Regions from separate parts of the Xenorhabdus siamensis genome, predicted to be linked through region 1. Evidence: predicted binding sites of a transcription regulator. Region 1 holds the regulator's gene; each other region holds the start of a gene.
What was found. The regulator LexA, encoded in region 1, represses DNA repair genes until DNA is damaged. The targets are predictions, from matches to a motif close to TNCTGTATGTACATACAGNA.
Positions count from the first base shown of each region.

Region 2: the regulator LexA is predicted to act here: its motif matches at 2,792-2,811, upstream of AAC852_RS17410 (DNA translocase FtsK 4TM domain-containing protein).
Region 3: the regulator LexA is predicted to act here: its motif matches at 2,328-2,347, upstream of dinB (DNA polymerase IV).
Region 4: the regulator LexA is predicted to act here: its motif matches at 5,577-5,596, upstream of AAC852_RS06595 (metal-dependent hydrolase).

Region 1 covers NZ_JBBMXE010000012.1:159,877-168,333, forward strand. The annotation lists gene AAC852_RS12895 (quinone oxidoreductase) at 49-1,032, shown strand; gene dusA (tRNA dihydrouridine(20/20a) synthase DusA) at 1,063-2,100, opposite strand; gene zur (zinc uptake transcriptional repressor Zur) at 2,669-3,133, shown strand; gene lexA (transcriptional repressor LexA) at 3,271-3,888, opposite strand; gene AAC852_RS12915 (diacylglycerol kinase) at 4,007-4,378, opposite strand; gene plsB (glycerol-3-phosphate 1-O-acyltransferase PlsB) at 4,516-6,984, shown strand; partial or broken gene ubiA (4-hydroxybenzoate octaprenyltransferase) at 7,070-7,925, opposite strand; gene ubiC (chorismate lyase) at 7,939-8,457, opposite strand, start outside.
Region 2 covers NZ_JBBMXE010000017.1:186,510-194,966, reverse strand. The annotation lists partial or broken gene cydD (heme ABC transporter permease/ATP-binding protein CydD) at 1-463, opposite strand, end outside; gene trxB (thioredoxin-disulfide reductase) at 646-1,605, opposite strand; gene lrp (leucine-responsive transcriptional regulator Lrp) at 2,241-2,735, shown strand; gene AAC852_RS17410 (DNA translocase FtsK 4TM domain-containing protein) at 2,875-6,360, shown strand; gene lolA (outer membrane lipoprotein periplasmic chaperone LolA) at 6,427-7,038, shown strand; gene AAC852_RS17400 (replication-associated recombination protein A) at 7,046-8,389, shown strand.
Region 3 covers NZ_JBBMXE010000010.1:56,073-64,529, forward strand. The annotation lists gene AAC852_RS10630 (carboxymuconolactone decarboxylase family protein) at 1-119, shown strand, start outside; gene AAC852_RS10635 (MauE/DoxX family redox-associated membrane protein) at 220-657, shown strand; partial or broken gene AAC852_RS10640 (hypothetical protein) at 750-932, opposite strand; gene AAC852_RS10645 (ester cyclase) at 1,179-1,937, shown strand; gene dinB (DNA polymerase IV) at 2,368-3,423, shown strand; gene pepD (beta-Ala-His dipeptidase) at 3,495-4,955, opposite strand; gene gpt (xanthine phosphoribosyltransferase) at 5,215-5,670, shown strand; gene frsA (esterase FrsA) at 5,846-7,093, shown strand; gene crl (sigma factor-binding protein Crl) at 7,167-7,556, shown strand; gene proB (glutamate 5-kinase) at 7,790-8,457, shown strand, end outside.
Region 4 covers NZ_JBBMXE010000006.1:108,810-117,266, forward strand. The annotation lists gene AAC852_RS06565 (metal ABC transporter substrate-binding protein) at 1-903, shown strand, start outside; gene AAC852_RS06570 (manganese/iron ABC transporter ATP-binding protein) at 900-1,799, shown strand; gene AAC852_RS06575 (metal ABC transporter permease) at 1,796-2,671, shown strand; gene AAC852_RS06580 (metal ABC transporter permease) at 2,668-3,543, shown strand; gene AAC852_RS06585 (fructosamine kinase family protein) at 3,687-4,550, shown strand; gene AAC852_RS06590 (YniB family protein) at 4,846-5,385, opposite strand; gene AAC852_RS06595 (metal-dependent hydrolase) at 5,636-6,229, shown strand; gene AAC852_RS06600 (L-cystine transporter) at 6,668-8,056, shown strand; gene htpX (protease HtpX) at 8,274-8,457, opposite strand, start outside.

The DNA of each region.
Region 1 (8,457 bases):
AACGTGCGAGGTTGTTCCCAATATTTCTTAAAGAATGAGAGAGTTACCATGGCAAAACACATCGAATTTTCCGCCACTGGCGGCCCAGAAGTACTCCGATATTGTGAATTTACGCCTACTGATCCTGCACCTGATGAAATACAGATTGAGAATAAAGCTATTGGAATCAATTATATTGATACCTATGTACGTAGTGGCCTCTACCCACCAGCAGGTCTTCCCAGTGGATTAGGGACGGAAGCCGCTGGCGTTGTCACAAAAGTTGGCTCAAATGTGTCATACATCAAAGTTGGAGATCGTGTGGCATATGCTCAATCCGGTTTGGGCGCATACAGTGACGTACATAATGTTCCCGCCAGCAAATTAGCTATCCTGCCGGATGCAATTTCATTTGAACAGGCGGCTGCTTCTCTTTTAAAAGGACTAACAGTTTATTATCTGTTCTATAAGACACACAAGGTTCAAGCAGGTGACACTTTCCTATTCCATGCCGCAGCCGGTGGTGTCGGTTTGATTGCCTGCCAATGGGCAAAAGCATTAGGTGCGAAATTGATTGGAACAGTCGGTTCAGACGAAAAAACCAACCTTGCCAAAGCTGCGGGTGCATGGCAGACCATCAATTATAATCGTGAAAATATTGTGGAACGTGTTTTGGAACTTACTGACGGGAAAAAAGTTGATGTGGTTTATGATTCTGTTGGTCAGGCTACGTGGCTGGATTCACTTGATTCCTTAGCCCCCAGAGGATTGATGGTCAGTTTCGGTAACGCTTCAGGACCAGTAACAGGAGTGAATGTCGGACTTCTCAATCAGAAAGGTTCACTATTTCTTACCCGACCTTCCCTTAATGGTTATATCACTACACATAAGGAGTTGACTGAAGCCAGCAAAATCCTGTTTGATTTTATTGCCAGCGGTAAAATCAATGTAGATGTTCGAGAAAATCAGAAGTTTCCACTAAGCGAAGCGATAAGAGCACACCAGATACTGGAAAGCCGAGCAACCCACGGTTCCAGTTTGTTGATACCGTGATTCCCATTTTGAACAAAGCGCCTGAGCGGATTACATCCGCTCTGTTACCATTTCCAATGCTTTTTCAACAACCATAATGTCAGCACCAGGTTTATGTGCATTCTCACTCAAATGACGACGCCATTGACGTGCACCGGGAATTCCCTGAAAAATACCCAAAATATGGCGGGTAATGTGCCCTAAATAAGTGCCTTTTGACAATTCTTGTTCGATATAAGGATAAAGTGCCTTCACCACCTCAACGGTATCTGTCACGGGAGCGGTTTGGTCAAATAATTCACGGTCGACCTTCGCCAGAATAGATGGATTTTGGTAAGCCTCCCGTCCAATCATCACACCATCAACATGCTGTAAATGCTGCTTCGCTTCTTCCAATGACTTAATTCCACCATTAATGGAAATTGTTAGTTGTGGAAAATCTTTTTTCAATTGATAGACCCGTGGATAATCCAAAGGCGGAATTTCGCGGTTTTCTTTTGGACTCAAACCAGACAACCACGCTTTGCGAGCATGGATCACAAAATGATCACACTCACTGTTTTTCATGACAGTATCAATAAAATCACACAAAAACTCGTAGCTATCCTGCTCATCAATACCGATACGGGTTTTAACTGTGACAGGAATATCTACCACGTCCTGCATCGCCTTGACACAATCGGCTACCAGCGTAGCTTCTCCCATCAGGCAGGCACCAAAACGACCATTCTGTACACGATCAGACGGACAACCGACATTCAAATTAATTTCATCGTAACCACGCTCTTGTGCGATCTTAGCACTGTGCGCCAATGCCTGCGGTTCACTGCCCCCCAATTGCAATGCCAATGGATGCTCTTGCTCGTTATAAGCCAGATAGTCCCCTTTGCCATGAATAATTGCGCCTGTGGTAACCATTTCTGTGTAAAGCAGCGCTTCTTTACTTAGCAGGCGATGGAAATAACGGCAATGACGGTCAGTCCAATCTAACATCGGTGCTACGGAAAAGCGGGAAGGTTTGAATTTCCCGCCTCCATTTTGTATTTCAGTGAATTCACTACATTTTTGTGTCTGTATATTTTCGTGCATTTTAGGCTATTTTGAGATTATTGGTACACCATCCAGTACACCACACCAAATGGTGTACTGGTGACTGAGAGGTAAATAATGGCCTACTATACCATAGAAAAACGCCCTCAAGCAGATGGTACTATTCGTTATCGCTGCACCGTTGGTGTCAAATCTGATGGCCCACACAGAATGATACCGAAGATTTAACGGTTGGAGATCTATTGCATAAATAACCTTAGCGCTGCTTAAGCAGCACTGAGGTTAATTAAAACAATAACAAACAGTACTTATTTTTTATTAAAATACGATAATGAAATATTTTTATTTATCATATTTAAAAAGTCATAATTAAAGGTCTATTTCAATAGCTCTATAGAAAATTGGTGTTGTTATTGCTGGCTTAGCTATTTGGTAAATAACTCAATTTAACAATCATAGTCTCTACCCCAAAAGCCAAGAAAACTAATTTATTAATTGATAATCAAAAAGAATGATAGGGCCATGGCCATTAAGTAGATTTCAGCTATGAATTGAAAAAACATGATAACATTACAACCATTGGCATATGCTGAGTGTGAAGGATGTAATGAAAACTATCAACCAAAAAAAGTTACTGACACGGGCTGAGGCAATCTGCCTGTCGCGAGGGGTTCGTTTGACACCTCAACGCCTTGAAATTCTGCGTTTAATTTCAGCACAACCAGGTGCAATAAGTGCCTATGATTTGCTGGATCTGCTCCGTGAAGCTGAGCCACAGGCAAAACCGCCAACGGTCTATCGAGGGTTGGAGTTTTTACTGGAACAGGGTTTTGTCCACAAAATAGAATCTACGAATAGCTATGTGATTTGTCATCATTTTGAACAACCTTGTCATACATCAGCTATGTTTCTTTGCGATAACTGTGGTTCTGTTACCGAACGAGATGCTAAAGATATTGAATCAGCTATACAAAATTTAGCACAAGATGCAGGATTTCATCTGCGGCATAGTGTAATAGAAGTTCACGGCTTGTGCTCTTCCTGCCATGAAATGAATTCCTGTACGGAATAAGTTTTAAAGTCCGTTTTATTAGGCGGTCATCACTGATAAGTTTATTAATTTCCAAGTTCCCAGATAAACGTTTTATTCGCTGGGATAATGAAAAATGACCGCCCAAAATGGCAAAGTGTAATTATCCGCTTTTACAATCAGAACCAATCCCCGTTACGAATAACGCCAACTGCCAATCCTTCAATGGTAAAATTCTGTTCTCGTAAATCCACAACGATAGGCTCAAATTCAGGATTCTCAGCAATCAGTTCAATTCTGTTTCCTGTTTGTTTAAAGCGTTTTACTGTGACTTCATCTTCAATCCGAGCCACGATAACTTGCCCGTTATGAACATCCTGCGTTTTATGCACAGCAAGCAAATCACCATCCATAATACCGATATCTTTCATTGACATACCACGAACACGCAATAGAAAATCAGCATTTGGTTTAAATAATTCCGGATCCACTTTGTAATGGCTTTCGATGTGTTCCTGAGCCAATAGTGGTTCACCAGCAGCAACACGACCGATTAGTGGTAATCCCGTACCTTCATCTTCCTCTTCAAGCAGCAAACGGATACCTCTGGAAGCACCAGCGACAATTTCTATCACCCCTTTACGCGCCAGTGCCTTTAAATGCTCTTCTGCTGCGTTAGGTGAACGAAAACCAAGGCGTGCTGCAATCTCAGCACGTGTCGGTGGCATACCCGTTTGAGAAATATGGTCACGCACCAAGTCATAAACCTGTTGCTGCCTGGCAGTTAATGCTTTCATTTCGCCCCCTGTTTGTTTATACAGTCTGACTGTGAGTATATACAGCTAAAATTGAATTGGGAACCTATCAGAATGTAAAAGCGACTAAATAACGAATTTTGATGAAAAATAAATCACCTTAGCGTATAAAATGCGACCCAATGATTGTTATCCAAATGGATAGTGCCAAAATAACAGCTAAAAATACTGCGGCAGAGCCCATATCTTTTGCCCGCCCTGACAATTCGTGATATTCACTGCCGATTCGATCAACCACGGCCTCAATTGCACTATTTAGCACTTCAACAATAACCACCAATATGACAGAGCTAATGAGAAAAAGTCTCTCAAGCAGGCCAAAATCAAAGGAAAACACCACAATAATCGCTAAGACAGCTAAAATTACCTCTTGTCGAAATGCAGCCTCATTCTGCCACGCGGCTTTAATACCTTTTGCTGAATACCTCACTGCTTTAATAATACGGCTCAAGCCTGTTGATTGATTCGCCATAAAAATTTTCTTCAATAATCATAATAGTTTTAAGATAATATAACTTTTAGTTCTTATTATTATCTTATTTCCACAGATCTCAAAATCTGTTTCTGGTATGCTTGCGACGCATTGCTAATAAGAGGCTTAAAGCAGTTATGTCAGCTTGGCGTAAAATATATTACAAGTTATTGAATTTTCCGATAAAACTTTTAGTAAAAAGTAAGCTTATTCCAACGGCTCCCATTCAAGAATTGAGTCTTGATACGACCCGGCCTATTTTGTATGTGCTCCCGTATCATTCAAAAGCCGACTTATTGACCTTGCGTCAACAATGTCTGGCTCAAGATCTACCAGATCCTTTAACCCCTTTGGATATTGATGATGCACAGCTCCCAAGTTGTGTTTTTATTGATGACGGCCCACGTGTGTTCCGCTGTTATGCGCCTAAGCATGAGTCTGTAAAGATTTTTCATTCTTATCTGGACTTACATCGCAATAATCCTAATCTGGATATTCAGATGGTGCCCGTTTCCGTGATGTTTGGACGTTCCCCAGGACGTGAAGGGCAAGAAACAAATACAGCACCACAGTTGCGACTTCTCAATGGGATCCAGAAGTTTTTTGCAATCCTGTGGCTCGGTCGGGATAGTTTCGTACGTTTCTCCACGCCTGTTTCATTGCGCAGTATAGCTAATGATCATGGTACGGATACGATTATTGCCAATAAACTTGCCCGTGTTGCACGGATCCACTATTCCCGTCAACGTCTGGCAGCAGTCGGGCCACGTTTACCTGCCCGACAGGATCTGTTCAGAAAGTTACTGGCATCCAAAGCCATTGAAAAAGCCATTGCCGATGAAGCCCGTAGCAAGAAAATTTCGCCAGAGAAAGCAAAACAGAATGCTATCAATATGCTGGAAGAGATTGCAGCGGATTTCTCCTATGAAACTGTACGCATAACAGACCGTGTTTTGAGCTGGACGTGGAATCGCCTCTATCAGGGCATCAATGTCCATAATGCCGAACGGACCCGCCAATTGGCTCAAGATGGTCATGAGCTGGTCTATGTTCCATGTCATCGCAGCCATATGGATTATCTGCTGCTTTCTTACGTGCTTTATCATCAGGGGCTGGTTCCACCACATATTGCAGCCGGTATTAACCTGAATTTCTGGCCAGCAGGGCCAATATTCCGCCGCCTTGGTGCGTTCTTTATCCGCCGCACTTTTAAAGGCAACAAACTCTATTCGACAATTTTCCGCGAATATCTGGGAGAACTGTTTTCTCGTGGTTATTCTGTTGAATATTTTGTCGAAGGAGGTCGTTCCAGGACAGGCCGCCTGCTTGATCCGAAAACCGGCACACTTTCGATGACATTACAAGCAATGCTGCGCGGAGAATCACGCCCTATCACCGTTGTGCCAATCTATATCGGTTATGAACATGTGATGGAGGTTGCGACTTATGCCAAAGAGTTACGGGGCGCAACTAAAGAAAAAGAAGGATTTTTCCAGATGGTTCGCGGGTTACGTAAACTACGTAATCTGGGGCAAGGGTATGTGAACTTCGGCGAACCAATCCCATTAGTACAATATCTGAATCAGCATGTTCCGGAATGGCGTGATTCTATCGATCCAATAGAAGCGCAGCGCCCGGCATGGTTGACACCAACTGTTAGTAAGCTGGCTGGCAATATTATGGTTAATATCAATAACTCCGCAGCCGCAAATGCAATTAATCTATGTAGCACGGCTTTATTGTCATCACGTCAGCGAGCACTTACTCGTGAACAGTTGATTGAGCAATTAGACTGCTATATGCAATTGTTGCGCAATGCTTCTTACGCAAATGATGTCACAGTACCGAATAAAACAGCGGAAGAACTGTTGGATCATGCTTTACGGATGAATAAGTTTGAGGTCGAAAAAGACAGTCTTGGGGATATTATTATCCTGCCTCGCGAAAATGCGGTATTGATGACCTATTATCGCAACAACATCCAACATCTGTTGATCCTGCCATCTTTGATTTCCAGCATTGTGATGCATCACCGCCGTATCAGCCGCAGTGAACTGCTTAGGCAGGTACAACTGATTTATCCTCTGCTTAAGCAAGAACTTTTCATGCGCTATAGCAAGAAAGAGTTGCCTGATGTGGTTAATACATTGATTGATGAACTGGCGCGTCAATGCCTGGTTTGTAATAAAGAGCAGGAGATACTGGTACTCAATCCTGCGCGTATCCGTCCATTACAATTGTTGGCAGCAGGTATCCGGGAAACATTACAACGCTATGCCATCACGCTTTCTCTATTGAATGCAACTCCCGATATCAGCCGAGGTACATTGGAGAAAGAGAGCCGGATGCTGGCGCAACGTTTATCCGTGTTACATGGAATCAATGCGCCGGAATTCTTTGATAAAGCGGTTTTCGCTTGCTCAGTGAATACGCTGCGTGAAGAAGGTTATATCCACGATAACGGTAACATGGTCACCATAAGTGCCCATGCTCTTTATCAGGTATTGAGTGAATTAATGTCTCCAGAGATCCGTTTGACCATTGAGAGTGTCAGCATGCCTCCTGAGTACAATGACCACAAACCAGCAAATGAAAATCAGGAATAACGCTTTGACATTCTGAATAGAATTATTCTTAAGCTGATCGTTCTGAAAAAGAGAAGATTAACGGGCGGTGCTAACGCCCGTTCTCTTAAAAAACATAACTGAAAAGAATACCGAGGAACAAAATAAAACCAACGTAATTATTGTTCATGAATGCCTGAAAACACGACTCCCGCTGACGGTCAGAAATCAATTTTTGTTGATAGATAAAGAGCGCTCCTGCCAATAATACTGTCCAGTAATACATTCCCCCTAAATTCACTATGCAACCAACCGATACGAGAATTACCAGCATAACGAATTGCAAAGTACCAATGATTAATTTATCAAAACGACCAAACAGTACTGCTGTTGATTTCACACCAATTTTCAGGTCATCATCACGATCCACCATGGCATACTGAGTATCATAGATTACAGACCAGATTATGTTCGCCAGAAATAATAACCAACACTGTAATGGTAAGGACTCACTTACTGCTGCGAAAGCCATAGGAATTGACCAACCATAAGCTGCACCCAACACAACTTGTGGCAAGTTGCTGATCCGTTTAACGAAAGGATAAATCCATGCCAATCCCAGCGCGACAAAGGATAAAGCAATCGTCATTTTATTCAGTGTCAATACAAGCACAAAAGAGATCAACACAAGTGGCAAATAAGATTTTGCATTCTTTTTCGCTGATATCACCACTGGGGAGCGGACGAAATTTTGTCCGTTCAACATGCCCGTCAAATTTCCTATCAGCGAAATCATTAATACAACATCCTGCCGCCCGCATGAAAAAGACACCCAGAGTGAAAATCAGCAAGATATGTAAGTTCGGCATACCTTTTGCTGCTATCCATAATGCCCAATAGGTTGGCCATAATAACAATAATACGCCAATGGGTTTATCGATACGCATTAAACGGCAATAGGCGCGCCATTTATTTCGCGTCATACTAACCTCCAATCTATTTCTCCCTTTTCATATTATTTATTTTATATACAGGTGATGCCGGCAAAAAAACTTCTGTAAGTAGTAGAGGCTTCTTTGATAAACGCAACAAAGAGCGCCGTGCCCAACGCTGTCCTTGTTGACCTATTTGAATATAATCTCGTGTCAGATTATTGCCACTAAACAGATAGCGCCCAAGTGGAACGGTTCCAACATCCACCAGCTTTTTGTCTGGCCCTGTTAATGTTTCCTCTGGGATTACTGTACGCCCCAATAACCACGGAATATTATCTCCGTATAAGACAATTTCACGTAACCAATACTTTTCGCTTACAGGTAAATGCTCACTTTCATCACCAATATCTGCTGTTGTAATGAAACATTCCCGAAATGGTGCAACTGTTACATGATGGCAATGTTGTTCAAAACGATGTGTCATTGAACCGACTTCCATCAGCCAGTCTAAAATATTTTCCGGAGTATTGACTTCACCAGCCGAAAACCAGTGAATAGGTGTAGAAGTTAATATTGTGTC
Region 2 (8,457 bases), on a different contig from region 1:
GGATTAAGACAGGAATAGTAGCCGCAAGGGTCATTTGCGGTAAATAGCGGGAATAAAAATCCTGCATATCTTCAATTTGTTCCAGAATAATGGTCGCCCAGCTACCAGCCGGTTTGCCTTTTACCCAAACAGGTCCCAATTGGGTCAGCTTATCCAATACCATACCGCGGATTTGTTGACGCACGACTTTACCGCAGATAAACCCGATACGCTCCCGGACAGCACTGATAATGGCTCTCAGCGTGAAAGAAGCCGTCAACATGAGGAATTGGTTGATGAGATTTTCACGGGGGACATTATCCATAATAAGCGCCTGAAGAATAGAAGCGAGAAGCCAGGCCTGAGTGATAATCAATAAACCACCAATTAGCCCTAGCAGCATGGATAGACGAAGCCATCGACGGGCTGGAGCGCTTTGCTGTTTCAGCCATCGAACAAGTTCAGATTGTCTTGTTTTGTCCATAAGAATAATTTTAGATTAGCAGATGATGATACGGCATATCCAAAAAGCTGGTCATTGTATTGCCAGCTTCCGCGCACTATGGTTACCTGTAAAATAATGGTTACCTGTAAGATTATGTTACCTGTAAAAATATTACCTGTTAAAAAGCGCTATCGAAACAGCGCTTTTGGGGAAAGATCATCTTATTTAGTTGCCAGTCCGTCCAGAAAACGTTCGGCGTCCAGTGCAGCCATACAGCCCGTGCCGGCTGAAGTAATAGCTTGTCGGTAAACATGATCCATGACATCACCTGCGGCAAATATACCGGGAATGGAAGTCTGGGTAGCATTTCCATGCAGACCGGACTGAACTTTGATGTACCCGTTTTCCAGCTCAAGCTGCCCTGCAAAAATGTCGGTATTAGGACTATGACCGATGGCGATGAAAACACCTGCGACATCCAGCTCTTCAGTGTTGTCACTTTTCGTATCGCGAATACGGATACCTGTTACACCCATTTCATCACCCAAAACCTCATCTAGGGTGCGATCAGTATGCAAAATAATATTGCCGTTTTTAACCTTATCCATCAAACGGTCAATCAAGATCTTTTCTGAACGGAAAGTATCACGGCGATGGATTAGGTGAACTTCAGACGCAATATTCGCCAAATATAAAGCTTCTTCAACAGCAGTATTACCGCCACCTATGACAGCAACTTTTTGTTTACGATAGAAGAAACCATCACAAGTTGCACAGGCAGAAACACCACGTCCTTTAAATGCTTCTTCGGAAGGCAGTCCCAAATAACGAGCAGAGGCACCTGTTGCGATGATTAAGGCATCACAGGTATATTCCTGATCATCACCATATAGATGGAATGTTTTTTTTGAGAAATCAACTTTCTTAATGTGATCAGCTATAATTTCTGTCTGAAATTTTTCAGCGTGCTGGAACATACGCTCCATCAAAACAGGGCCTGTTAGCCCTTCAGGATCACCGGGCCAGTTTTCAACTTCGGTCGTGGTGGTCAATTGACCGCCTTTCTCAACCCCGGTAATGAGTACGGGATTTAGATTAGCACGGGCCGCATAAACAGCAGCAGTATAACCAGCAGGACCTGAGCCAAGAATGATGAGCTTACTGTGTTTGGCTGTACTCATGAATACCTCATTTCCATTATCGCATATTGCAGATTTAGGGATTGTAGGAGAAATAATAAGTTAAAAAAAGCGATTATCAGATAAAATATTCATGTTATTAACGATTTTACCGATAGATAGTAACTGTGATGTAATAGGAATGTAAGAAGTGAGTGCTTAACTTTTTGAATTGAACATCATTTATTCGTTTTAGGCATGAAACGAGCTATTGAAACGATTTACCGAAAATTTGTTTGGTAGGTTGTTCTGATTTTTGTTCATTTACTTTGACAATCGGCTATGCATTTGCGAAAACATCTATGTAAGAGATAATTATCTGCCTCGCTAATCAATTGTTTCTATAGAACAGACAATTTGGCGTAGATAATTTTCTCATAGAATATTAAAAATTGCCGATAAGCTGCTTTCTGAGAGACATGTGTTTTGGGAGATAACATTCTGGAAGACAGTGCTCTAGTAAGTCGTGTTTTGGTTAATCGAGTTCTGGGAAATTGTATTCTGGAAGATTACGTGCAGGCCCCAAACCTTGGTTACAGATTGAGCTTTAGCCTTTGAAGACATCTTTTCCAGCTCAACTGCTTAAAAGAGATAGGGAAAATGTTATGGGTGTAGGAATATAAAGAGAGAGCAATAAGATGATAGATAATAAGAAGCGTCCAGGAAAAGATCTTGATCGCATAGACCGTAATATCCTTAACGAATTGCAGAAAGACGGCCGTATTTCTAATGTGGAATTATCCAAACGGGTAGGATTATCACCTACGCCTTGTTTAGAACGCGTACGTCGTTTAGAGCGTCAAGGCTTTATTTCTGGTTATACTGCCTTGCTGAATCCCCATTATTTGGATGCATCATTGCTGGTGTTCGTTGAAATTACCCTAAACCGTGGAGCAGCAGATGTTTTTGAGCAGTTCAATACTGCCGTACAAAAACTGGAGGAAATTCAAGAGTGCCATTTGGTTTCAGGGGATTTTGACTACTTACTGAAAACACGTGTGCCAGACATGTCTGCGTACCGTAAATTACTAGGTGAGACCTTATTGCGTCTTCCGGGCGTTAACGATACTCGTACTTATGTAGTCATGGAAGAAGTGAAACAGAGTAACCGTTTGGTAATTAAGACTCGTTAAGCTTTTGTCTACAATGTACAGTGTATAGATGCAAAACAGGAAAAATTTAGGTACACTCCTGTTTATGCATACAGTTTCAACGCTGAGCTAACCTCAGCGTTGTTCCGTTTAATCAACAGGAAAACCTGGAGAGCCTTTCTTGAACCAGGAATATACAGAAGACAAACGTGTTAGATTAAAAAGAGTCAGCAATGGCCGTCGGCTTCTGGAAGCCGTTCTGTTGGTTATTGCTATATGTGCCGTATATTTAATGGTAGCACTTATCAGTTTTCACCCTTCCGATCCTAGCTGGTCACAAACTGCCTGGCATGAACCTGTTCATAATTTAGGTGGCAGCATTGGTGCCTGGTTGTCAGACATACTATTCTCAGCATTTGGTATTCTTGCCTATGCAGTCCCACCCTTAATGCTTTCGGGTTGTTGGAATGCTTTCCGTCAGAAAGATAGGCAAGAGTATGTGGATTTCTTCACACTGGCATTACGCGTTATTGGTGCCTTAACTCTTATTTTGACTTCATGTGGTTTGGCTGCACTCAATATTGATGATTTCGATGATTTTGCTTCAGGTGGTGTTATCGGTAGTCTGTTCAGTAACGCGATCTTGCCGTGGTTTAACATCCTTGGTGCAACTTTGGCCTTGCTTGGAACATGGGCTATCGGGTTCACATTATTTACGGGCTGGTCCTGGCTTACCATTGCAGAAAAAATCGGGGAATACACTCTGGATTCGCTCAGTTTTGTGGTTAATCGTGGTCGCACACAAACTGATTATAATGATGAGTTGGAAAAAGAAGTTTTTCCAGAGACTTCTAATGATACAAGCCATTCTAAACAAGGGGAGTCTAAAGTAGCTCCTGTTAGGGCAACTCATGTTATTCAAAACGCCATTGCTGATGATGAAGATGATGTGTTGCTGACAGTTCCGACAGTAACAGAGTTGGTGAATACCATTTCAGAACAGCCAGTTATGGAAAAGTCAGAGGAAACAATTTCACCTGGAATAGTTTCTCCTAAGTCTGAAAGTATTTCACCTGAACAGATGCAATCTACTCTGGAACAAAACAATACATCTCACCTGATTAAGCCACAAATATCCATAGTTCCAGAAGCAGTATCAGTACAAACGGAATTAGGGCAGGTTGGATCTGAACAGATTACTGGATTAGAACAAACTGAAAATAGTCAGGGGCAAGAGCCTACCCGGTATACATTTGAGCTGCCTGATGAGCACCAGCCGGGGAATGACATAGCAACACAGAGTGCTATGTCAATGTCACCGCCTTCAAAAGATAGTACTGATTTGCGGGATTCGGTAACTAGCTCTATTGCTGTTGTGAAAAATCCTCAGATGAAACAGGGAATAGGCCCTGAAATGCCAAGGCCGAATCCGGTACGAATACCGACTCGCCGTGAATTGTATGGTATTAAAGTCCCTTCTCAACGTTTGTCTGAGCATTTGCAGCGGAAAGAAAGACAGGTTGAACTCAATGCTGAAGCTGAAGAACAGAGAATGGATGAGCAGCAGCAAAATATGTTGCGTGAGCAATTTATTGCGCAACAACGTGAGCGTTATGGTTATGATTTGGAAAAAGAGGCAGAACAAGTAAAAACTGGAAATTTCACCTCTATTTATAACCAACCAACACATGATAACCAACCAATACATGGAAAAACAACAGCAGAACAATCTGTTGAGAACCGTGATGATAAAGCACCAATCAGTATTGATGAACAAGCAGAGCAGGAAGAAACGTTGCGGAAAGAATTTGAACAGCAGCAACGTCAACGTTATCAAAGCCAGCTTGCCCAGCAGTCTGAACAGCCTATTTTTGATTACTTTTCACCAAATAATAGCGTAGAAATTCCTGAGCCAGCAGAACCATTATTTACGCCTTCTGGATCTATACTACCGCAGGAGGCTATTCAGCCAGAACAAGAAAAAAATATTGTTCCGGTTTCAACAGATTCTTCTATTTTAAAAAATTCTCATCAGTTGGAAACTACGCATAATTTTGCGCAGCAACCGCAGCAACCGCAGCAACCGCAGCAACCGCAGCAACCGCAGCAACCGCAGCAACCGCAGCAACCGAGTCTGTTTCATCCATTTTTGGTACGTAATGATCAGCCATTGCCTAAGCCGACTACACCGATGCCTTCTTTAGATCTTCTGGCAGAACCTCCAGCAGAAGAAGAACCGATTGATATGTTTGCGCTGGAACAAACTTCGCGTTTAATTGAAGCTCGTCTGAATGATTATCGTGTCAAAGCGGATGTTGTTGGGTTCTCTCCAGGTCCTGTAATCACGCGTTTTGAATTGGATTTAGCGCCTGGGGTTAAAGCTTCCCGTATCTCTAATTTATCTCGTGATCTTGCTCGTTCACTTTCGGCTGTCGCAGTTCGTATTGTTGAAGTGATCCCAGGAAAACCTTATGTGGGTTTGGAATTACCGAATAGAAAACGCCAGACCGTTTATTTGCGGGAAGTGCTGGATTGTGAAAAATTCCGTAATAACCCGTCACCATTAACTATCGTTTTGGGAAAAGATATCGCTGGTCAGCCTGTTGTTGCTGATTTAGGGAAAATGCCTCATTTGTTAGTGGCAGGGACGACAGGTTCGGGAAAATCAGTCGGCGTTAATGCCATGATCCTCAGCATCTTGTATAAAGCGAAACCAGAAGATGTTCGTTTTATCATGATCGACCCGAAGATGCTTGAGTTATCTGTTTATGAAGGCATTCCGCATTTGTTGACAGAAGTGGTCACTGATATGAAAGACGCAGCCAATGCACTGCGTTGGTGTGTCAATGAAATGGAACGCCGTTATAAATTGATGTCAGCTTTAGGCGTTCGCAATATCGCGGGTTATAACGATAAGATCAAACAGGCTGAAAATATGGGCCGACCGATCCCGGATCCCTTCTGGAAGCCAGGTGACAGTATGGATGTGGAACATCCTGTACTGAAAAAAGAGCCTTATATTGTTGTTATGGTCGATGAGTTTGCCGATTTAATGATGACAGTCGGGAAAAAAGTGGAAGAGTTAATCGCGCGTTTGGCACAGAAAGCACGGGCTGCGGGGATCCACTTGGTACTGGCTACACAGCGTCCTTCTGTTGATATTATTACGGGATTGATTAAGGCCAATATTCCTACGCGAATTGCATTCACTGTTTCCAGTAAAATTGATTCCCGTACCATTCTTGATCAGGGAGGAGCGGAATCATTGCTTGGTATGGGGGATATGCTTTATTTGGCACCAAACTCTTCGATTCCTGTACGTGTCCACGGTGCTTTTGTGCGTGATCAGGAAGTCCATGAAGTTGTTAATGACTGGAAAGCGCGTGGTCGCCCTCAATACATTGATAATATTATTAAAGGGGGGGAAGATGGCGAAGGAGGATTGGGATTAGATAGTGATGAAGAGCTGGATCCTTTGTTTGATCAGGCAGTTGAATTTGTGATTGAAAAACGCCGAGTATCTATCTCAGGGGTACAACGTCAATTCCGCATTGGTTATAACCGGGCAGCTCGAATTGTAGAACAGATGGAAGCTCAGCAAATTGTCAGTGCGCCTGGTCATAATGGCAATCGTGAGGTTTTAGCACCTCCGCCACATGAACACTGAGCATCATTTTAGATTCGGCATCGGTTATTGTGATGCCGATAATATATGAATTGAAGGTATTCACACATGAAAAAACTGATGTTGATTGGTTGTCTGATGATGGGAATGAGCGTGAGTTCTGCATGGGCTGATGCTGCACAAAGTTTACAGGGACGATTGAGTCAGGTAAATAGTTTTCACGCTAACTTTACCCAGACTGTTACCAGCAGTGACGGTTCAACGATCCAAAAGGGTGAAGGGCAACTCTGGGTTAAACGTCCCAATTTGTTTAATTGGCATATGACATCACCTGATGAAAGTACTTTGATTTCTGATGGCAAAACATTGTGGTTCTACAATCCTTTTGTTGAGCAAGTAACAGCTAATTGGCTGAAAGATGCTACGGGCAATACACCATTTATGTTGATTGCTCGTAATGATCCTGCGGATTGGAAACAATACAGAGTGACACAAAATGGTAATAATTTTGAGTTGACGCCTAATAATGCCAATGGAAATCTGAAACATTTTTCAATCACAGTGACACCTGATGGTACTATTCAAAAATTCACGGCAGTTGAACAAGACGGTCAGAAAAGCGCATATCAGTTGAAAGGGCAGCAGAATACCAGCGTAGATGCGTCAAAATTCAAATTCACTTTACCAGAAGGTGTTACGCTGGATGATCAGCGCCAGTGAGGTTTAAGTGAACAATCTTTCACTCGATTTTTCACAGAATGAGTTTCAGCCACTGGCTGCAAGAATGCGGCCAGTTACGCTGGATCGTTATATTGGACAGCAACATCTATTGGCGAAGGGAAAACCTTTGCCAAGGGCGATCCGTGCAGGTCATCTTCACTCCATGATTTTGTGGGGGCCGCCGGGCACGGGGAAAACGACGCTGGCTGAAATTATCGGCTATTATGCGCAAGCGGATATTGAACGTATTTCTGCCGTGACATCCGGTATCAAAGAGATACGTGAATCTATAGAGAAAGCACGACAGAACCGCAATGCAGGGCGCAGAACAATTTTGTTTGTCGATGAAGTTCACCGATTTAACAAAAGCCAGCAAGATGCCTTTCTGCCGCACATTGAAGATGGCACCATCACATTCATTGGTGCCACGACTGAAAACCCCTCTTTTGAGCTAAATTCAGCACTGTTATCACGAGCGCGAGTCTATTTATTGAAATCTCTTTCGCCAGCAGAAATAGAACAAGTGCTTATTCAGGCCATAAATGATAAAGAACATGGCCTTGGTGGGCAAAATATCGTGTTGCCGGACAATACTCGTCAGATGGTCGCTGAGTTGGTCGCAGGGGATGCGCGTCGTTCACTGAACTTGCTGGAAATGATGTCGGATATGGCGGAAGTCAATGTACAAGGGCAACGTATCCTGACCCCAGAGTTACTGAAAGAGGTTAGCGGAGAGCGGAGTGCGCGATTCGATAATCAAGGGGATAGGTACTACGACTTAATCTCTGCTTTGCATAAATCAATCCGTGGTTCTTCACCGGATGCTGCACTTTACTGGTATGCCAGAATTATTACCGCGGGTGGAGATCCACTTTATGTTGCCCGCCGCTTACTGGCAATAGCGTCTGAAGATGTAGGCAATGCTGATCCGCGTGGAATGCAGATAGCAATTGCTGCATGGGATTGTTTTACCCGTGTTGGTGCAGCAGAGGGAGAACGTGCAATTGCACAGGCAATTGTTTATCTTGCCTGTGCTCCCAAAAGTAATGCTGTTTACACAGCATTTAAAGCAGCGATGGCAGATGCACAAGAAAAGTCGGATTATGACGTTCCTGCTCATCTGCGTAATGCTCCAACCAAGTTGATGAAAGAAATGGGTTTTGGTGAAGAATATCGTTATGCCCACGATGAGCCCAATGCGTATGCGGCGGGAGAAGTTTATTTTCCACCTGAGATGCAACATACTCGTTATTACCACCCGACCAACAGAGGGCTGGAAAGTAAAATTGGTGAGAAATTAAACTGGTTGATGGAGCAGGACCAAAGTAGCTCAACAAAACGCTATCGTTAATGTCATTGATACGGTAAGGTTCATATGGCAAAGAATTTATATCAGATTGGTTAATCAAAACTGATTTT
Region 3 (8,457 bases), on a different contig from region 1:
CTATCAGAGAACGTTTAGAAGAGGTTTTTTCAGAAAAAGAAATTGTTGATCTGACTGCTGCTATATCAGTCATGAATGCCTTGAATAGAATGGCAGTAAGCATTGGAGATAATGGGTAGTAAATTTCCATTATTTGCAACTTAGTTGATGTGTTAAACAATATATTCTATGAATATTATTTTCATAAGACATGATAGTTTCACGACTAAAGGAAATCCTATGTTAAGTGGAAATCAATTAAGATATGCAATGTTAATCGCACGTTACTCACTTTCTATTGCATTTCTAGTCGCAGTTGCTGACAGACTGGGTTTTCATGGTGGATATGGTGAAGAGCAAATTACATGGGGTAACTTCACTGTATTTCTTGACGTTGTTAAACGTTTAAACCCTTGGGCACCTGATTTTATGATCCCTATTTTGGGCTGGGGAGTTACTCTTCTGGAAATCATTTTACCAATATGCTTAATGGTAGGTTTTAAAATCAAAGAAAGTGCATTGATAAGTGCAATCCTGCTATTAATTTTTGCTATCGCAATGGCAACAACCGGCTTATTAAAAAGTGTGTTTGACTATAGTGTTTTATCTGCGTTTTCTTGTGCCCTTCTACTCTATTTTTTTGAAAAATTAAAAATGGGTGAAGATAAAATTATCTAAATTAATAGATCAAATAGTGATAATAACTAAATGGTACTGCATTGTGTAATACAGTACCAAAATTACTTTAATTATATTTAGATTTGGTGAGATTACATAATAAGTACAACATTGTTAATCTGGTAGTAAACGTGCTTATATTTCCTTAATAATTCATTCGGTGTTTTAGCGTGCTGTGTTTTTATGGAGTAATCATTTAAGCGGTTTACAATAAAATTTATTTTTTGATCAGTTAATTCATTAAAATCAGTTCTCTTTGGAAAATATTGCCTGATTTATTCTGATTTCTCTTCATCTCCCGACTGATGGCAGGTGTGAATTTCGATTGAATGACGCGGAAATGAAAAGATGTGAACAACCTGCTTTTTTTAAACTGGGGAAATGGTATCTTTCTGTTTCAGTCAGTTGTGTATAGGACATAGTGTATTTCCCTGTGGTAGAAAAGATGCTTGTTATAGCAACTAACCGCTCTTTTGAAAAATAGCACTTATTAGTTTGTCGAATCCGCAAGGTATAACTTTATGACTACTAAACAAAGAGAAAAAAATATATCTAATGCCAAGTATTTTATGCATGAAGTTTGGGTTCTAAAAAATCCCACAGATAAATCAATAAAAATGATGGATAATGATACAATTATTGAAAGTCCTACCGGAACTTCAGTTGGCATTGATTCTTTTATAACACTATTGAAAATTTGGTACAGGGCTTTTCCTTATTTAGTATACAGAGAAAATAATATCAGCGCTCACAATAGAGATATTATTATTGATTGGGAAATTGAAGGAGAACATCTTGGTGAGTTTTATTCAATTTCTGCAACCGGAAAAAAGGTTAATTATCGTGGAACAACAAAAATTGTTTTCAATGATGAGAAAATTATCCATTATCACACAAAGACTGATATAAAAAATATTATTTTACAATTGACAAGTTCATCATATTCTCCAGTTTTTGATATAAAAAATATTGAGGTATATAATTTAATCAATCAAATATTAGGACATCAATTGTCTTATCGGCAAATAGAGTGCCTTGCCCTTTCTACGTTAAATACGTCTATCAAAGATATTGCAAGGTTATTATCTATAGAAAACAGTACCGTACAGACTCACTTAAAAAGAGCGTTCGAAGTCATTGGTATTAGTAATAAAAAAATGCTTATGGAGTTCATTATTAAGTGTCATGCGATTGAAATTATGGTTAGAGTTGGATTGCTTATAATAATTCGCATAAGAAAGAATAAATATTTTAAATTAAACTACTCAATAATAATTTAATCTGAACTAAGCAATTGTGACAGACATTTGATAAAAATATGATCTCCAGCCACCGTTAATGTTTCACGTCGGTCATGATTCGAACCAGGGCAAACGGGTCTAATTTATACTGCTGAAAATCCCATAGTAAGAACTTTCAGCATATAGTCATTATCCCAGGTGACTTTCTGATGCTTGATTTTCAGGTTATGTAAATGGTTAGATTACTCATTAAACGTAGTTTTCACGCTCAATAGACGTCCCTATCACTTTATCGTGCATTTCTTCTCATCGATCCCGGCACAGAAGTGATTGCTCACGTTTTTTGACCCGCAAAACCTTATCTTTTTCAAAATCGATAGAAATGCATGTGATAAAAATGGTTAAAAAAAGTAGCGCGTTATGATTTTTAACTGTATATATATACAGTTATTTGTCGTGGAGAGATAAGATGCGCAAGATTATTCATATTGATATGGACTGCTTTTTTGCTGCTATTGAAATGCGGGATAACCCATCACTTCGCGATATTCCTATTGCTGTTGGTGGTAGTGCTGACAGGCGAGGTGTTATCAGTACAGCGAATTATCCTGCCCGCCGTTTCGGCATACACAGCGCTATGTCTACCTCAATGGCTTTGAAACTTTGTCCTCAATTGAAAGTGATTTCAGGACGAATGGCGTTCTATAAAGAAGTTTCTCAACGTATCCGCCAGATTTTTTCTCGTTATACCGAATTGATTGAACCGCTTTCTCTGGATGAGGCTTATCTGGATGTAACGGATTGCCAATATTGTTATGGTTCCGCGACGCTAATTGCTAAAGAGATTCGTCAGGTCATTTTTGAGGAGTTGCAATTAACTGCTTCGGCAGGTGTTGCACCCGTTAAATTTCTGGCCAAAATTGCATCAGATATCAATAAACCCAATGGTCAGTATGTGATTGCTCCTGAACAAGTTGAAGAGTTTGTGAAATCTTTACCATTACACAAAATTCCCGGTGTGGGAAAAGTAACGGCTAATCGATTATCAGGTCTGGGCTTGGAAACCTGTGTGGATGTGCAACGCTATGACAAGTTAGAGTTAATAAAAAAATTAGGGAAATTTGGCTTAGCACTTTGGCAGCGTTGTCATGGTATTGATGAGCGCTTAATCAAGCCTGAGCGCTTACGTAAATCTGTTGGTGTCGAAAAAACACTGGCGCAGGATATTCATGATTGGCGTGATTGTGCCGAATTGATTGAACAACTTTACCCTGAACTGGAAAAGCGGTTGGGAAAGGTTAAGCCTGATCTCCGTATTGCTCGTCAGGGCATTAAATTAAAATTTGATGATTTTCAACTGACGACACAGGAACATGTTCATCCTCTATTAGATAAACAGGATCTGCTTCGGATCGCCAGACAGGCTTGGGAAATTCGCAGAGAAGGCCGGGGCGTCCGGTTAGTTGGTCTGCACGTGACATTACAGAATCCACAACTGGAACGACAGTTATTGTTGGAATGGTAATACCGCTTGTTATAGGGAAAGCGTGTAAGAAAGAATATTCCCCCTGCTTGTGAGCAGGGGGGATGCCGACATTACTCTTTCACCGGAATTGATTTCAGAATGGCAGTCAACAATTGCCAATATTGACCAACACTCTTAATGTGAACCCTTTCATCAGGTGAATGTGCGCCACGAATGGTTGGGCCAATGGAGACCATATCCATATCTGGATACGGTTTTTTAAACAACCCACATTCCAAACCTGCGTGGATCACCATAATATTCGGCATGTTGTCGAACAATTGGTGATAAGTTTCGCGGACTAAATGCATAACCGGAGAATTGGCATCCGGCTGCCAGCCAGGATAATCACCACTTGCTGTTGTTTCTGCGCCGGCCAGTTTTGCCAGAGAATTCAGCATCCCGGCAACATAGGCTTTACCACTTTCAATTAATGAACGGATCAGACAGATAATTTCCACTCTGTCTGCTTCCATATTAACAACGCCTACATTCAGGGATGTTTCTACAACACCTTTAGCGACATCGCTCATACGGATAACACCGTTAGGCATGGTGTTTAACATAGAGATAAAACGAGACTGGCAGTCTGCTGTCAATGCTGGTGATGAAGTTTCAATTTCGTCCAATAAGAGAGTCAAATTTGTGTCAGCAACCGCATATTCATTTTTCAATGTTTCCAAATAATCATCTTTTAATTGATGTAGCTTTTGGCGCTGCTCTGCTGGCACGGCAATGATAGTAGAGCTTTCACGAGGAATAGCATTACGCAGTGTTCCTCCCTGAAAATGAATCAATTTCAGGCCAAGTTCTTCTGTATGTGTAGCGAGAAAACGAGCCAGTAATTTGTTAGCGTTACCTAATCCTAAGTGGATATCACCACCGGAATGACCACCTTTCAAGCCTTTCAGCGTTAGTTGCAGAGTTTGATAGTTTGCTGGCAGAGACTCGCGGGAGAGTGTTATCGTTGAGACAAAATCAATACCACCTGCACAACCCATATAGATTTCGCCTTCTTCTTCTGAATCAGTATTTATCAGAATATCAGCTTGCAACCAGCCGGGTTGAAGGCCGAATGCACCATCCATACCTGCTTCTTCAGTCATGGTCAGTAAAACTTCCAGCGGGCCGTGTTTGACAGATTCATCTGCCAGCACTGCCAAGGCGGAAGCCACACCAATACCATTATCTGCCCCTAATGTTGTACCTTCAGCCGTTATCCAATCACCATCAATGTAAGGACGGATGGGATCTTTCGTAAAATCGTGTTGTGTATCATTGTTTTTTTGAGGAACCATATCAAGATGAGCTTGAAGCACGACTGCTTTGCGGTTTTCCATGCCTTTTGTGGCCGGTTTTCTGATCAGGATATTACCGACTTTATCGCGTTCAACATGGAAATTTCTGTTTTTAGCCCATTCAATGATGTGAGAGGCCAGTTCTTCTTCATGATAGGATGGGTGTGGAATGGAGCAAATTTTAGCAAAAATATCCCATAATGGCTGAGGGGATAGTGTTGATAATTCGGACACGTCAGATCTCCTGTAACTGCATCTTGATGAAATGGGAAGTATATAATGTTTGACATATCGGGGGCTTTTATCATCTTGAGCTGCCCCAGTGTCTATGCTCTTGCCTGAGAATACCATTTTCTTGTGAATAATGCGCAATCAGGATGTTCCTTGTTTTTGCTGGTTTTTGCTCGCCTAACTCACTATAATCTCGCGCAACCTTTATTCCGCAACAAACAACTCTTTTCTGAGATTTTCTTAGTTTCCAGGATCAAATTTTATGAGCGAAAAATATGTCGTAACGTGGGATATGTTGCAAATACATGCCCGTAAACTGGCACAACGTTTACTTCCCGCAGAGCAATGGAAAGGTATTATTGCTGTCAGTCGTGGCGGGCTTGTACCTGGAGCTTTATTGGCTCGTGAACTGGGGATCCGTCATGTGGATACAGTTTGTATTTCCAGTTATGATCATGATAATCAGCGTGAGTTAAAGGTGTTGAAAAAAGCCGAAGGGGATGGAGAAGGCTTTATCATCGTTGATGATTTGGTTGATACCGGAGGCACTGCTCAGGCAATCCGTGAGATGTATCCAAAAGCGCACTTCGTGACGATTTTTGCCAAACCTGCTGGCCGTCCGTTAGTGGATGATTATGTAGTTGATATTCCTCAAAACACATGGATTGAACAGCCGTGGGATATGGGCGTAGCGTTTATCCCACCTATCTGTGAATAATAATTATACTATACCTCTCATCTTGCAAGTTGCTCTTTAATTGGCTGCACGATTCTTTATAGCTACCCCAGTCATATAGTTACCTATGCGTCTGGGGATTTTTCTATTGCTACTGCAATGCGACTCGAAATCTATTGGATATTTTTGTGATAAGCAGTAATAAATTTCTTTTGCCATGACTAAACATAATCTTTCAGAATCGCTGTTTAAACCTCAGGTTAAACAGCGGGAAACTTCTACATTGGTAAAATACGTTTGTCCACAAGTGACTAATGCCAGTAATAAAGTACTCAGTGGAGAGCGCCAGGAACGTTGGTATCGCATGATTAACTGGCTCGCTTGGATCTGGAGGGGGATCAATCCGCTGGAAATTCAAGATGTTCTCAGCAGGATTGCGGTGACAAATGCTGAACGCAGTCATGACCATTTATTGGACACAGTGGTTGGCTATCGTAAAGGGAATTGGGCCTTTGAATGGTCACAACAGGCCATGTTCTGGCAGCAGAAAGCACAGCATGTTGAACAGGGATCTGAAGCCAGTGAGTGTTGGTTAAAAGCCTCAATGTTATACAGCGTTGCTGCGTATCCCCATCTGCGTGGTGACGAATTGGCAAATCAGGCTGTTGCTCTGGCTAATAAAGCTTATGAAAATGCAGCACATTTTTCTGATTATCAGTTGAAAAAACTGAAATTTCAGGTAGAAGAAGGTAAAACCGTTACCGGTTTACTGCATATTCCTCCAGATATTCAGGGGCCATGTCCGACAATACTTGTTTGTGCCAGTCTTGATAGTCTGCAAAGTGATTGTTGGCGATTGTTTCGGGAACATTTCTCACCGCTAGGTTTTGCAATGCTGACGGTAGATATGCCCTCTATAGGCTATTCAGCCAAGTTTACATTGACACAGGATACTTGCGCTCTTCATCAACAAGTATTGCAACAATTAAAAACTGTTCCGTGGATTGACCATACAAGAGTGGGCATTTTTGGTTTTCGTTTTGGTGCCAATATTGCTGTTCGTCTTGCATATCTGGAGCCTCATCTTATTAAGGGAGTGGCAGTGGTCAGTCCGGTTGTTCATGAACTTCTGCATGATGAAAAGTTGCAGCAGAAAATTCCGTCAATGTACAAAGATGTACTTGCCAATCGCCTGGGCGTTTACCATGTTGATGAAGCTGCTCTGCGTTTAGAACTGAGCTGTTATTCCTTGAAAAATCAAGGATTACTGGGGCGCCGCTGTTCTGTGCCAATGTTTTCAGTATATTGGAAAGAGGATATTTTCAGTCCAAGAGAAGACTCAAAACTTATTGCTAGATCATCAATGGATGGATCTTTATTGGCAATTCCGTCAACCCCTGTCTACAGTGGTTTCAGTAGGGCATTACACGAATCAAGTGTATGGTTGAAAGATAAAGTTGACTAAACTTAAATTTAATAGTTGAAATTTTTTAATCATTTGATACAAATGTGCTTCTGTTTATAAAGGAGACCTTTGTATGACTGTACCCGCAAGTTATTCCAGAAATAAGTTGTTAAAGAGTTTTTCTGCATTAGGGCCCTACTTACGCGAACTAAAATGCCAAAATGATTACTTCTTTTTTGATTGTCTGGCTGTTTGTGTGAGTGCAAAAGCAGCACCAGAAAAACGGGAGTTTTGGGGATGGTGGTTAGAATTGGAATTACAGGAAAAAGGGTTTGTTTATAACTATCGGATAGGCCTATTTGATAAACATGGTGAGTGGCAACCAATGAGTATCAAAAAAGAAGCTGATCTTAAGCATCTTGAATCAACATTGCAGGCGTTTCACAAACGTCTGTCCGATTCTCTTGATACCTTCAAACTGACGCTAATCCCATCCGACAACACTGTTACTCCTCAGATCTAAATTTTGGCATGAATTTGTTTTATACCCGATAAATTCTAAGTTGTATCAGGATCATAAATAAATGGAATCAATAAGAAGGCAACTTGATGAATTAAGGGTATAAATCAACTTTTTTTGAATTTTGCGTTATGCCAGTTGGCATGACGCTTCTCTCCTGCTAAAACTGAGCTCTGTTTTTTTAAATTTATTGTGTCTTATTTATTTTTCAAATGAATGGTAATGGCAGGAATATGATGAATGACAGTCAAACATTGGTTGTGAAATTGGGGACGAGTGTACTGACTGGTGGTTCCCGTCGTTTAAATCGTGCCCATATGGTGGAGTTGGTTCGGCAATGCGCGCAGCAACATGAAAAAGGTCACCGTATTATTATTGTAACTTCCGGTGCCATTGCCGCAGGCCGGGAACATCTTGGTTATCCAGAACTGCCAGCGACAATTGCTTCAAAACAGTTGCTTGCTGCTGTAGGGCAAAGCCGCTTGATCCAATTATGGGAGCAGCTTTTCTCCATTTATGGCATTCATGTCGGCCAAATGTTGTTAACCCGAGCAGATCTGGAAGATCGTGAACGTTTCCTGAATGCAAGGGATACACTTCATGCACTACTTGATAACCAGATTATCCCGATCATTAATGAAAATGATGCAGTTGCAACAGCAGAGATCAAAGTGGGTGATAATGATAACCTTTCTGCTTTGGCGGCAATTCTGGCGAGTGCGGATAAATTATTGCTTCTGACAGACATTGAAGGGCTATATACTGCCGATCCCCGCAGTAATCCTAATGCAGAACTTATTCGTGAAGTACATGATATCAGCGATGAACTCAAAATGATGGCCGGGGATAGCGTGTCAGGTCTTGGAACCGGCGGTATGGCGACAAAACTTCAGGCTGCAGGTGT
Region 4 (8,457 bases), on a different contig from region 1:
CATTCGCTCTCTGTACTCCCAATACTCAGTATAATCGTTGCTCTCTTCTCAATCCTTCTATTCAGCCAACAGGCACATGCTGATAAAAAATTCAGGGTCGTTACTACATTTACCATTATCCAAGATATGGCCCAAAATGTCGCAGGAGATGCAGCGATTGTAGAATCAATCACAAAACCCGGAGCAGAAATTCACGATTATCAACCCACCCCAAAAGATATTATCAAAGCAAAGCGGGCAGATCTCATCCTCTGGAATGGTCTGAATCTTGAACGTTGGTTTGAACGCTTTTTCGAAAATATGCAGGATATTCCTGTTGCCGTCATTACCGAAGGCATTACACCGCTTCCAATCCGTGAAGGACCTTACAATCAAAATCCCAATCCACATGCCTGGATGTCTCCGAATAATGCGTTAATTTATATTGAAAATATTCGCAAGGCCTTAGTCGAACATGATCCAGCGAATGCAGATACTTACAATCGCAATGCAAAAATCTATGCCGATAAGATAGCCAAACTGGATGCACCACTCAGAAAGCGCCTTTCTCGCATTCCCGAAAATGAGCGTTGGTTAGTAACCAGTGAAGGCGCTTTTAGCTATCTCACTCAAGATTATGGTTTCAAAGAAGTCTATTTATGGCCGATTAATGCTGAAGCTCAGGGCACGCCACAGCAGGTTCGCCGTGTCATTGATACTATGATGAAACATAATATTCCCGTTATATTCAGTGAAAGTACTGTTTCAGATAAGCCAGCAAAACAAGTCAGTAAAGAGACCGGTGCTCATTACGGCGGAGTGCTTTACGTTGACTCTCTTTCTACATCAAAAGGCCCAGTGCCGACTTATATTGACCTACTGAATACAACAGTAGACACCATAGCAAAAGGATTTAATCAATGAGAAACACATCGTCACTATTTGAACATCCACATTTATTGGTTAATAACGCTACTGTTACTTACAACAATGGGCACACTGCAATCTACGATGCCTGTTTTGATATTAAAGGCGGCACAATTTGTGCTTTAGTCGGTATGAACGGTAGTGGAAAATCCACATTGTTTAAAACCATTATGGGATTAGTGACACCTTCTCAAGGAAAAGTGACTCTCAATGCCCAATCCATTAAAACAGCATTAAAACAAAATATCATCGCATACGTTCCACAAACCGAAGATGTTGACTGGAATTTTCCGGTTTTAGTTTCTGATGTTGTGATGATGGGACGCTATGGAAAAATGGGGTTCCTACGCAGACCCAGTAAAATCGACCATCAAATCGTGAACAACTCACTTGAGCGTGTCGGGCTGATTGAACTACGCGACCGCCAAATTGGTGAGCTTTCCGGCGGGCAGAAAAAACGGGCATTTCTGGCACGAGCATTAGCTCAGGAAGGAAAGGTTCTGCTACTAGATGAACCTTTTACCGGAGTAGATGTTAAGACAGAAAACGCTATTATCGATTTACTCCGTGATTTACGTGATGAAGGACACTTAATCTTAGTATCAACACATAACCTCGGGAGTGTTCCCGAATTTTGCGACCACGTTATTTTGATTAATCGAACGGTTCTGGCCAGCGGTCCAACTGAAACAACATTCACTCAGAAGAATCTGGAAATGACATTTGACGGTGTCTTACGCCATGTCAATCTTTCTGGGTCCGAACTCCATGATGATGATGATCCACGCTCCCTCACTGTCATTACCGATGACGAACGTGCCGCCGTATTTTATGGTCATAACCATCATGTCCCCCCACGACAAAACCAAAAACAGAAGGACAGCCAGCCATGATGGAATTATTGTTACAACCATTTGATTATAACTACATGGTTAAAGCCATGTGGGTAAGTGCTATTGTCGGTGCTGTCTGTGCTTTTTTATCAGCCTATTTAATGTTGAAAGGTTGGTCGTTGATGGGGGATGCTCTCTCCCATTCTGTTGTACCCGGTGTTGCCGGTGCATATGCTCTTGGTTTACCTTATGCCGGAGGTGCTTTTTTTACCGGGATGCTTGCTGCATTATCAATGACACTGGTCCGTCACATCACACGATTACGTGAAGATGCAGTGATCGGTTTTATCTTTTCCACTTTTTTTGCCGCTGGGTTATTAATCGTTTCTTTAAACCCGACTTCTGTCAATGTGCAAACGATTATTCTCGGCAATATTCTGGGTATTGCTGATGAAGATGTTTTACAAGTAGAAATTATTATTGCTGTATCCTTCGTGATCCTGATGCTGCTCTGGAAAGATCTGCTGGTCGTTTTCTTTGATGAAGTCCATGCCCGATCTATCGGTTTATCACCACTACGCCTGAAAATTATTTTCTTTACCTTATTAAGTGCCTGTACTGTTGCTGCCTTACAAACAGTAGGAGCCATTCTGGTTATTGCTATGGTAGTCACGCCCGGAGCAACGGCCTATTTGCTGACAGATCGTTTTAAACACCTACTCATCATTTCGGTTGCTATTGGCTCACTAACAAGTTGTGTAGGCGCTTACATAAGCTATTTTCTCAATGGTGCAACCGGTGGTGTGATTGTCACAATACAAACTCTGATTTTCTTGTTGGCTTTCTTTTTTGCACCTAAGCATGGCATGTTAGCTTCTCGCAGACGAGCCAGAAAAGAATCTCAAGCATTAACTCAAGGAGGACACCCATGAGTACACTAATTGAACTCATCACGGAACCCTTTTTGCATGATTTCATGCAACGCGCTATTTTGGCGGCTATTGTTGTGGGAACGGTCTGCGCAGTACTATCATGTTATTTAGTATTAAAAGGCTGGTCATTGATGGGAGATGCTATCTCTCACGCTGTTTTGCCGGGTATCGTTCTGGCATTTGTCGCAGGTATACCACTTGCGATCGGTGCTTTCCTGTCAGGAATATTCTGTGCATTCGCCACCGGATATCTGAAAGAGCACAGTAGGATCAAAGAAGATACCGTAATGGGTGTTGTATTTTCTGGTATGTTTGCATTTGGTTTAGTACTTTTTACCCGTATAGATACGGAACAACATCTGACTCATATTCTGTTTGGCAGTATACTCGGAATTACCGAAAGTGAATTGATTCAGACATTCTGCATTGCAGGATTCACGCTGGCAGTTGTACTGCTGAAACGCAAAGACTTTATGCTCTATTGCTTCGACCCCAATCAAGCAAAAGTGGTTGGCCTGCCAGTAAAACTGCTCCACTATGGCTTGTTGTCCCTTTTAGCTCTAACCATTGTCGCTTCATTACAGGCTGTCGGTATTATTCTGGTCATTGCTATGCTGATTTCCCCCGGCATTATTGCTTTTATTCTCTGCCGGAGTTTTGATCGAATGTTGATTGTTGCCATAATAGCATCTGTTTTATCAAGTGTTTTAGGTACAATAATCAGTTTCCATATCGATGGTGAAACAGGACCATGCATTGTTATCATTCAAGCTATTTTCTTCACATTTGCCGTTATTTATGACCAAATAAAGTTAGCTAGAAAGAAAATGCATAGAAAGTTGACCAAAGACATATTCTCTCCATCATTATGAGTCTTCAATAAAATCAAATTAAAGGGCTATATCTGGTTTAAATATAGCCCTGTCAATTGCATTTAAATTCCTTTTTAATCTGTTCAATTGTTGGTTCTGTATGTAATATGAGCATAGTAATTGTCAACTTAATGAGGTGAGTCATGTGGCAAACTGTTAGCCGTCTATTAAGTGAACATTTTGGTGAGGCAGAAATCCGCAATCAAACGGAATTATCAGGAGGTGACATTCACCGCTCGTGGTTCATTGAGTATGGTGAACAACATATCTTTGTTAAATCTAACACAAAAGAAATGTTGACTGTTTTTAAAACAGAGGCAGAACAGTTGGAATTGTTAGCTCGTAGTAAAACAACGCGCATACCTGAAGTTTACGGTGTTGGGCATGATCGTAGTCATAGTTTTCTTATACTGGAATACCTTCCTATAAAACCATTTGATGCTCACAACGCGTATTGCTTCGGCCAACAACTTGCTAAGCTGCATCAATGGAATGAACAACCGAAATTCGGTTTTGATTTTGACAATATGCTTGGTACTACAATACAGCCTAATGGGTGGCAAAAACGCTGGAATCAATTTTACGCAGAAAAGCGTATTGGCTGGCAATTGCAACTCGCAACAGACAAGGGAATGGTATTCGGGAATATCGATTCTATTGTCCAAAAAATCAGTGATAAACTGCATTCTCATCAACCTGAACCATCTTTATTACATGGCGATTTATGGCCAACAAATTGTGCATCATTAAACAACAATTGCGCCGTAGCATTTGATCCTGCATGTTATTGGGGAGATCGTGAATGCGACCTTGCTATGCTCCCTTTTTATCCTGAATTGCCTCTGCAAGTTCTTGACGGTTATCAAAGTGTTTGGCCATTACCGTCAGACTTTATTGAACGACAACCACTTTATCAACTCTATTATTTACTGAATCGCTGTAACCTTTTTGGTGGCGATAATTTTATTGCTGCACAAACCATAATCGATAATATATTATCTGAATAATCATTCTGACTATCTACAGAATAAAGGAAAATTTCTTTTTTCAAATCTAATCCAATGGTTAAAGTTATTAACTAGATTTTATTTAGTTATTATTTAATTTTTATAAAAATGCAAATAAAAATAAAGCAATCAAATAAATAATAGAAATTAATCACATCAGTTAAATTTTATTATTCTCACTTTACGAGTATTATGTCTACCCGATATCAGAGTGCTATTTTAAGCAGTTCTCCGTTCTGTTCTTGGATATATCAGTAAGCTGCGGAGTTAACTACTCTCGCAGCTATCTTATATATTACCAACCTAATAATTTCGTTAAAAAATAGGCGATTGCGCCGATAATAATGGGTGATATATAAAGAATGAATATTTGGCTGAATAATGAATGGCGTGGAAATTTGATTTTAGATTCCAACTGTTCTTTAGTTACACCGCTCTCTTTAGCTTTCTCAAAGATCATATGGTCTTCAATTTGTTCCTTAATGAATTTGAATTGGCGGTATATCCTCAAACCAGATGCACTCATTGCCAAGCCAACAAACATCAGAAAATAGATAATCAAAAAACTGACATTTGCCCCTGTGATCATCGCCATATAGTCTGGAGTTGGAGAATGCTTCCAAAAAAAATCCAAAAATGGTGTATTGAATTTGATCATTTCAGCCATCATTCTCAAAAAATCATTCAATACTGCATTAATACCCTCACCTTTAACCTCATGTTGCCATATCAGGTTAACCACTGAAACTAAAGTTGACAAAAAAGCGGGGACAAAAATAATCCAACCCAACAGCCGCTTCGCAATAGCAACATATCTTGCTTGTTGATACGTCATTAATACTCCTCATGAGCATATACCCAATAGATTTCAAATCATAACGCGACAGTCAGTGAACGAATCTCCAGAAGCATAGATAGCTATTCTAGACAAAAATCATTTAAATATTAGTGTGATATGTTAATAAATAAAAGATTTTTCTTGTTTACCCCCTATTCAACTTATACAAAACCCTCTATACTAGCGCGCACTGTATACATAAACAGCAATAGATATCAATATAACAAACAATTTAGTATAAATAATTATGACAGCAGAAGGGCATCTTCTCTTTTCGGTTGCCAGCCTTGTATTGGCTCATCAGCTAGAAATTACTCCAGAAATAGCACAGGGAGATTGGTTGCATATGCTTCCTGGTGTACTTTTGGCTTCTTTATTACCTGATATTGATCATCCACATTCAACGTTAGGCAGGTTATTCCGTTTTATTTCCATTCCCATTGCACGACTTTGTGGGCATCGTGGATTTACACATAGCCTATTGGCACTCGTTGCTGGCATTATTCTCTTTCAGACCAAAATGCCTGCTAACTGGCCGATACCAACTGACTTTTTCCATGCCATGATTGTAGGCTATATCAGCCATTTAGTTGCAGATATGCTTACGCCAGCAGGCATTCCTCTCTTATGGCCACTAAAAATGCGTTTCCGAATACCTATATTAAGGGGAAAAGAACGCAAAAAAGTGGAACGATTTATAGCCGTTTTGATTGTAGTGATTGCTATTTTCATTCCACAATACATCGACTTATCGTTTATGCACTATTTAGACAAACTACCATTCGATAAGCTACTGCTTGATAAGTTAAATATCGATAAATTACAAAATCTATATAAGTAACTGAGTTTATTTTTGATGAAACCATAACCCCATATTTTCAATGGGGTTAACTTAAAACATAAGTATTTATTTTTGATTTTTACTCGTCATTTTCATCTTCGGTGTCGCTATTTTGTTAGTTATGGACTCCTATTGTGATGTAATGGACTGAAATATATTAATTATATAACATCAGAAAACTCATATATCATCCGTAAATCCCTGCATATTGTTACGAAACCTAAACAAGGTACAAATAGATTACATAAGAACTTATAACTAATTGTACTAGATAGTGATAAACAATTATATTATATTCTTTTTAATTATAAGAAAGCTAATTCTTATATTGATACCATGCATAGTTAATAGAATATATGGTGCAACTTCTTGTTATAACCTGAAGTAAGCATATCCCATACAAAAAAATCATATTAGTCAGAATATTGGAGACTGGGGATGAATTTACCACTCATTATTAATGTGCTGATTTTCGCAGCACTGCTCGTAGTATTAGCTAAAACGAGTTCAGATCAATGGAGCCTATCCAAGAAAGTGCTTATGGCCCTGATTGTAGGCGTTTTTTTCGGATTGGCATTAAATGTGATTTATGGTGCACACAATCCTATTGTGAAAGAATCAATTAAATGGTTCAACATTGTCGGTAATGGTTACGTACAATTGTTACAGATGGTCATTATGCCGTTGGTTTTTGCCTCCATACTGAGTGCAGTTGCACGTCTGCATAAGGCGTCTTCTTTAGGCAAAATCAGCTTACTGACTATCGGTACTCTACTGCTCACTACCGCCATTTCCGCTTTAATTGCTATTGTTATCGCCAATATGTTTGGCTTGACCTCTGCTGGATTAATCCAAGGAACGCAAGAAACTGCGCGTCTGTCGGCGATTGAAGCAAACTATATTAATCGAGTATCAGATCTGAGTGTACCGCAATTAATCCTCTCTTTTATTCCTAAAAATCCATTTGCAGATCTCACAGGAGCAAGTCCAACTTCAATTATCAGTGTAGTAATTTTTGCAACATTCCTGGGAATTGCTGCATTACAAATGATAAAAGATGACCGCGAGCGTGGTGAGCGAGCGCTTATTGCTATCGATACTATGCAGGCATGGACAATGAAACTTGTCAGACTGGTTATGCGCCTCACTCCATATGGTGTAATGGCTTTAATGACTAAAGTTGTTGCCAGCTCCAATATTCACGATATCGCACAATTAGGTAATTTTGTTGTTGCTTCCTATGTCGCTTTAGCTCTCATGTTTGTTGTACACGGCGTTCTTCTGGCATTAACAGGCATTAATCCACTGAAGTTCTTCAAAAAAGCAGGCCCTGTACTGACATTTGCCTTTACCAGCCGTTCGAGCGCTGCCAGCATTCCGTTAAATGTTGAGACACAAAGCCGTCGTCTTGGTGTTCCGGAATCTATAGCCAGTTTTTCCGCTTCATTCGGAGCAACTATCGGTCAAAATGGCTGTGCCGGTATTTATCCTGCTATGTTAGCAGTAATGGTTGCTCCAACTGTTGGAGTTGATCCTCTTGACCCACTATGGATCGCAACTCTCATTGGTATCGTGACAGTCAGCTCTGCTGGTGTCGCGGGTGTGGGTGGTGGTGCTACATTTGCTGCACTTATTGTTCTACCTGCAATGGGATTACCTGTAACTTTAGTCGCCCTGTTGATCTCTGTTGAACCTCTTATTGATATGGGCCGCACAGCATTAAACGTCAACGGAGCAATGGCAGCTGGCACAATTACCAGCCAATTAATGGGTAAGACTGATAAAAAAACATTCGAACAAGATGAAGTAATATTGCGTCAATCTTAATCAAGATCAATTCATTATTCTCTTCCCTCATCTTTGTATTTCAGTACAAAGGTGAGGTTCAAAATCTTATCCTCTTCTTTTTCCTCCAACCCAACTTTCTCAGTTCAATTCCATTTTTTTCTGATAAACACCATCAAAAAAGCCGGGGTTCAGATGAACGCCGGCTTTTACTTTAATTAATTTTTTAAAGCTCTCATCTAAAAATCAGAGAAGAACGTTACTTTAAATACTCACCGCTACGCAGAGCTTCAATGCGTTTATCTAATGGAGGGTGAGATAAAAATAGCTCGCTAAAACTTTTAGATTTACCATTAATACAAAACGCCATCATGCTGCCTTCTTCCTGAGGCTCATAACTGGTTTTGAGACGTTGTAATGCAGCAATCATTTTTTCACGTCCA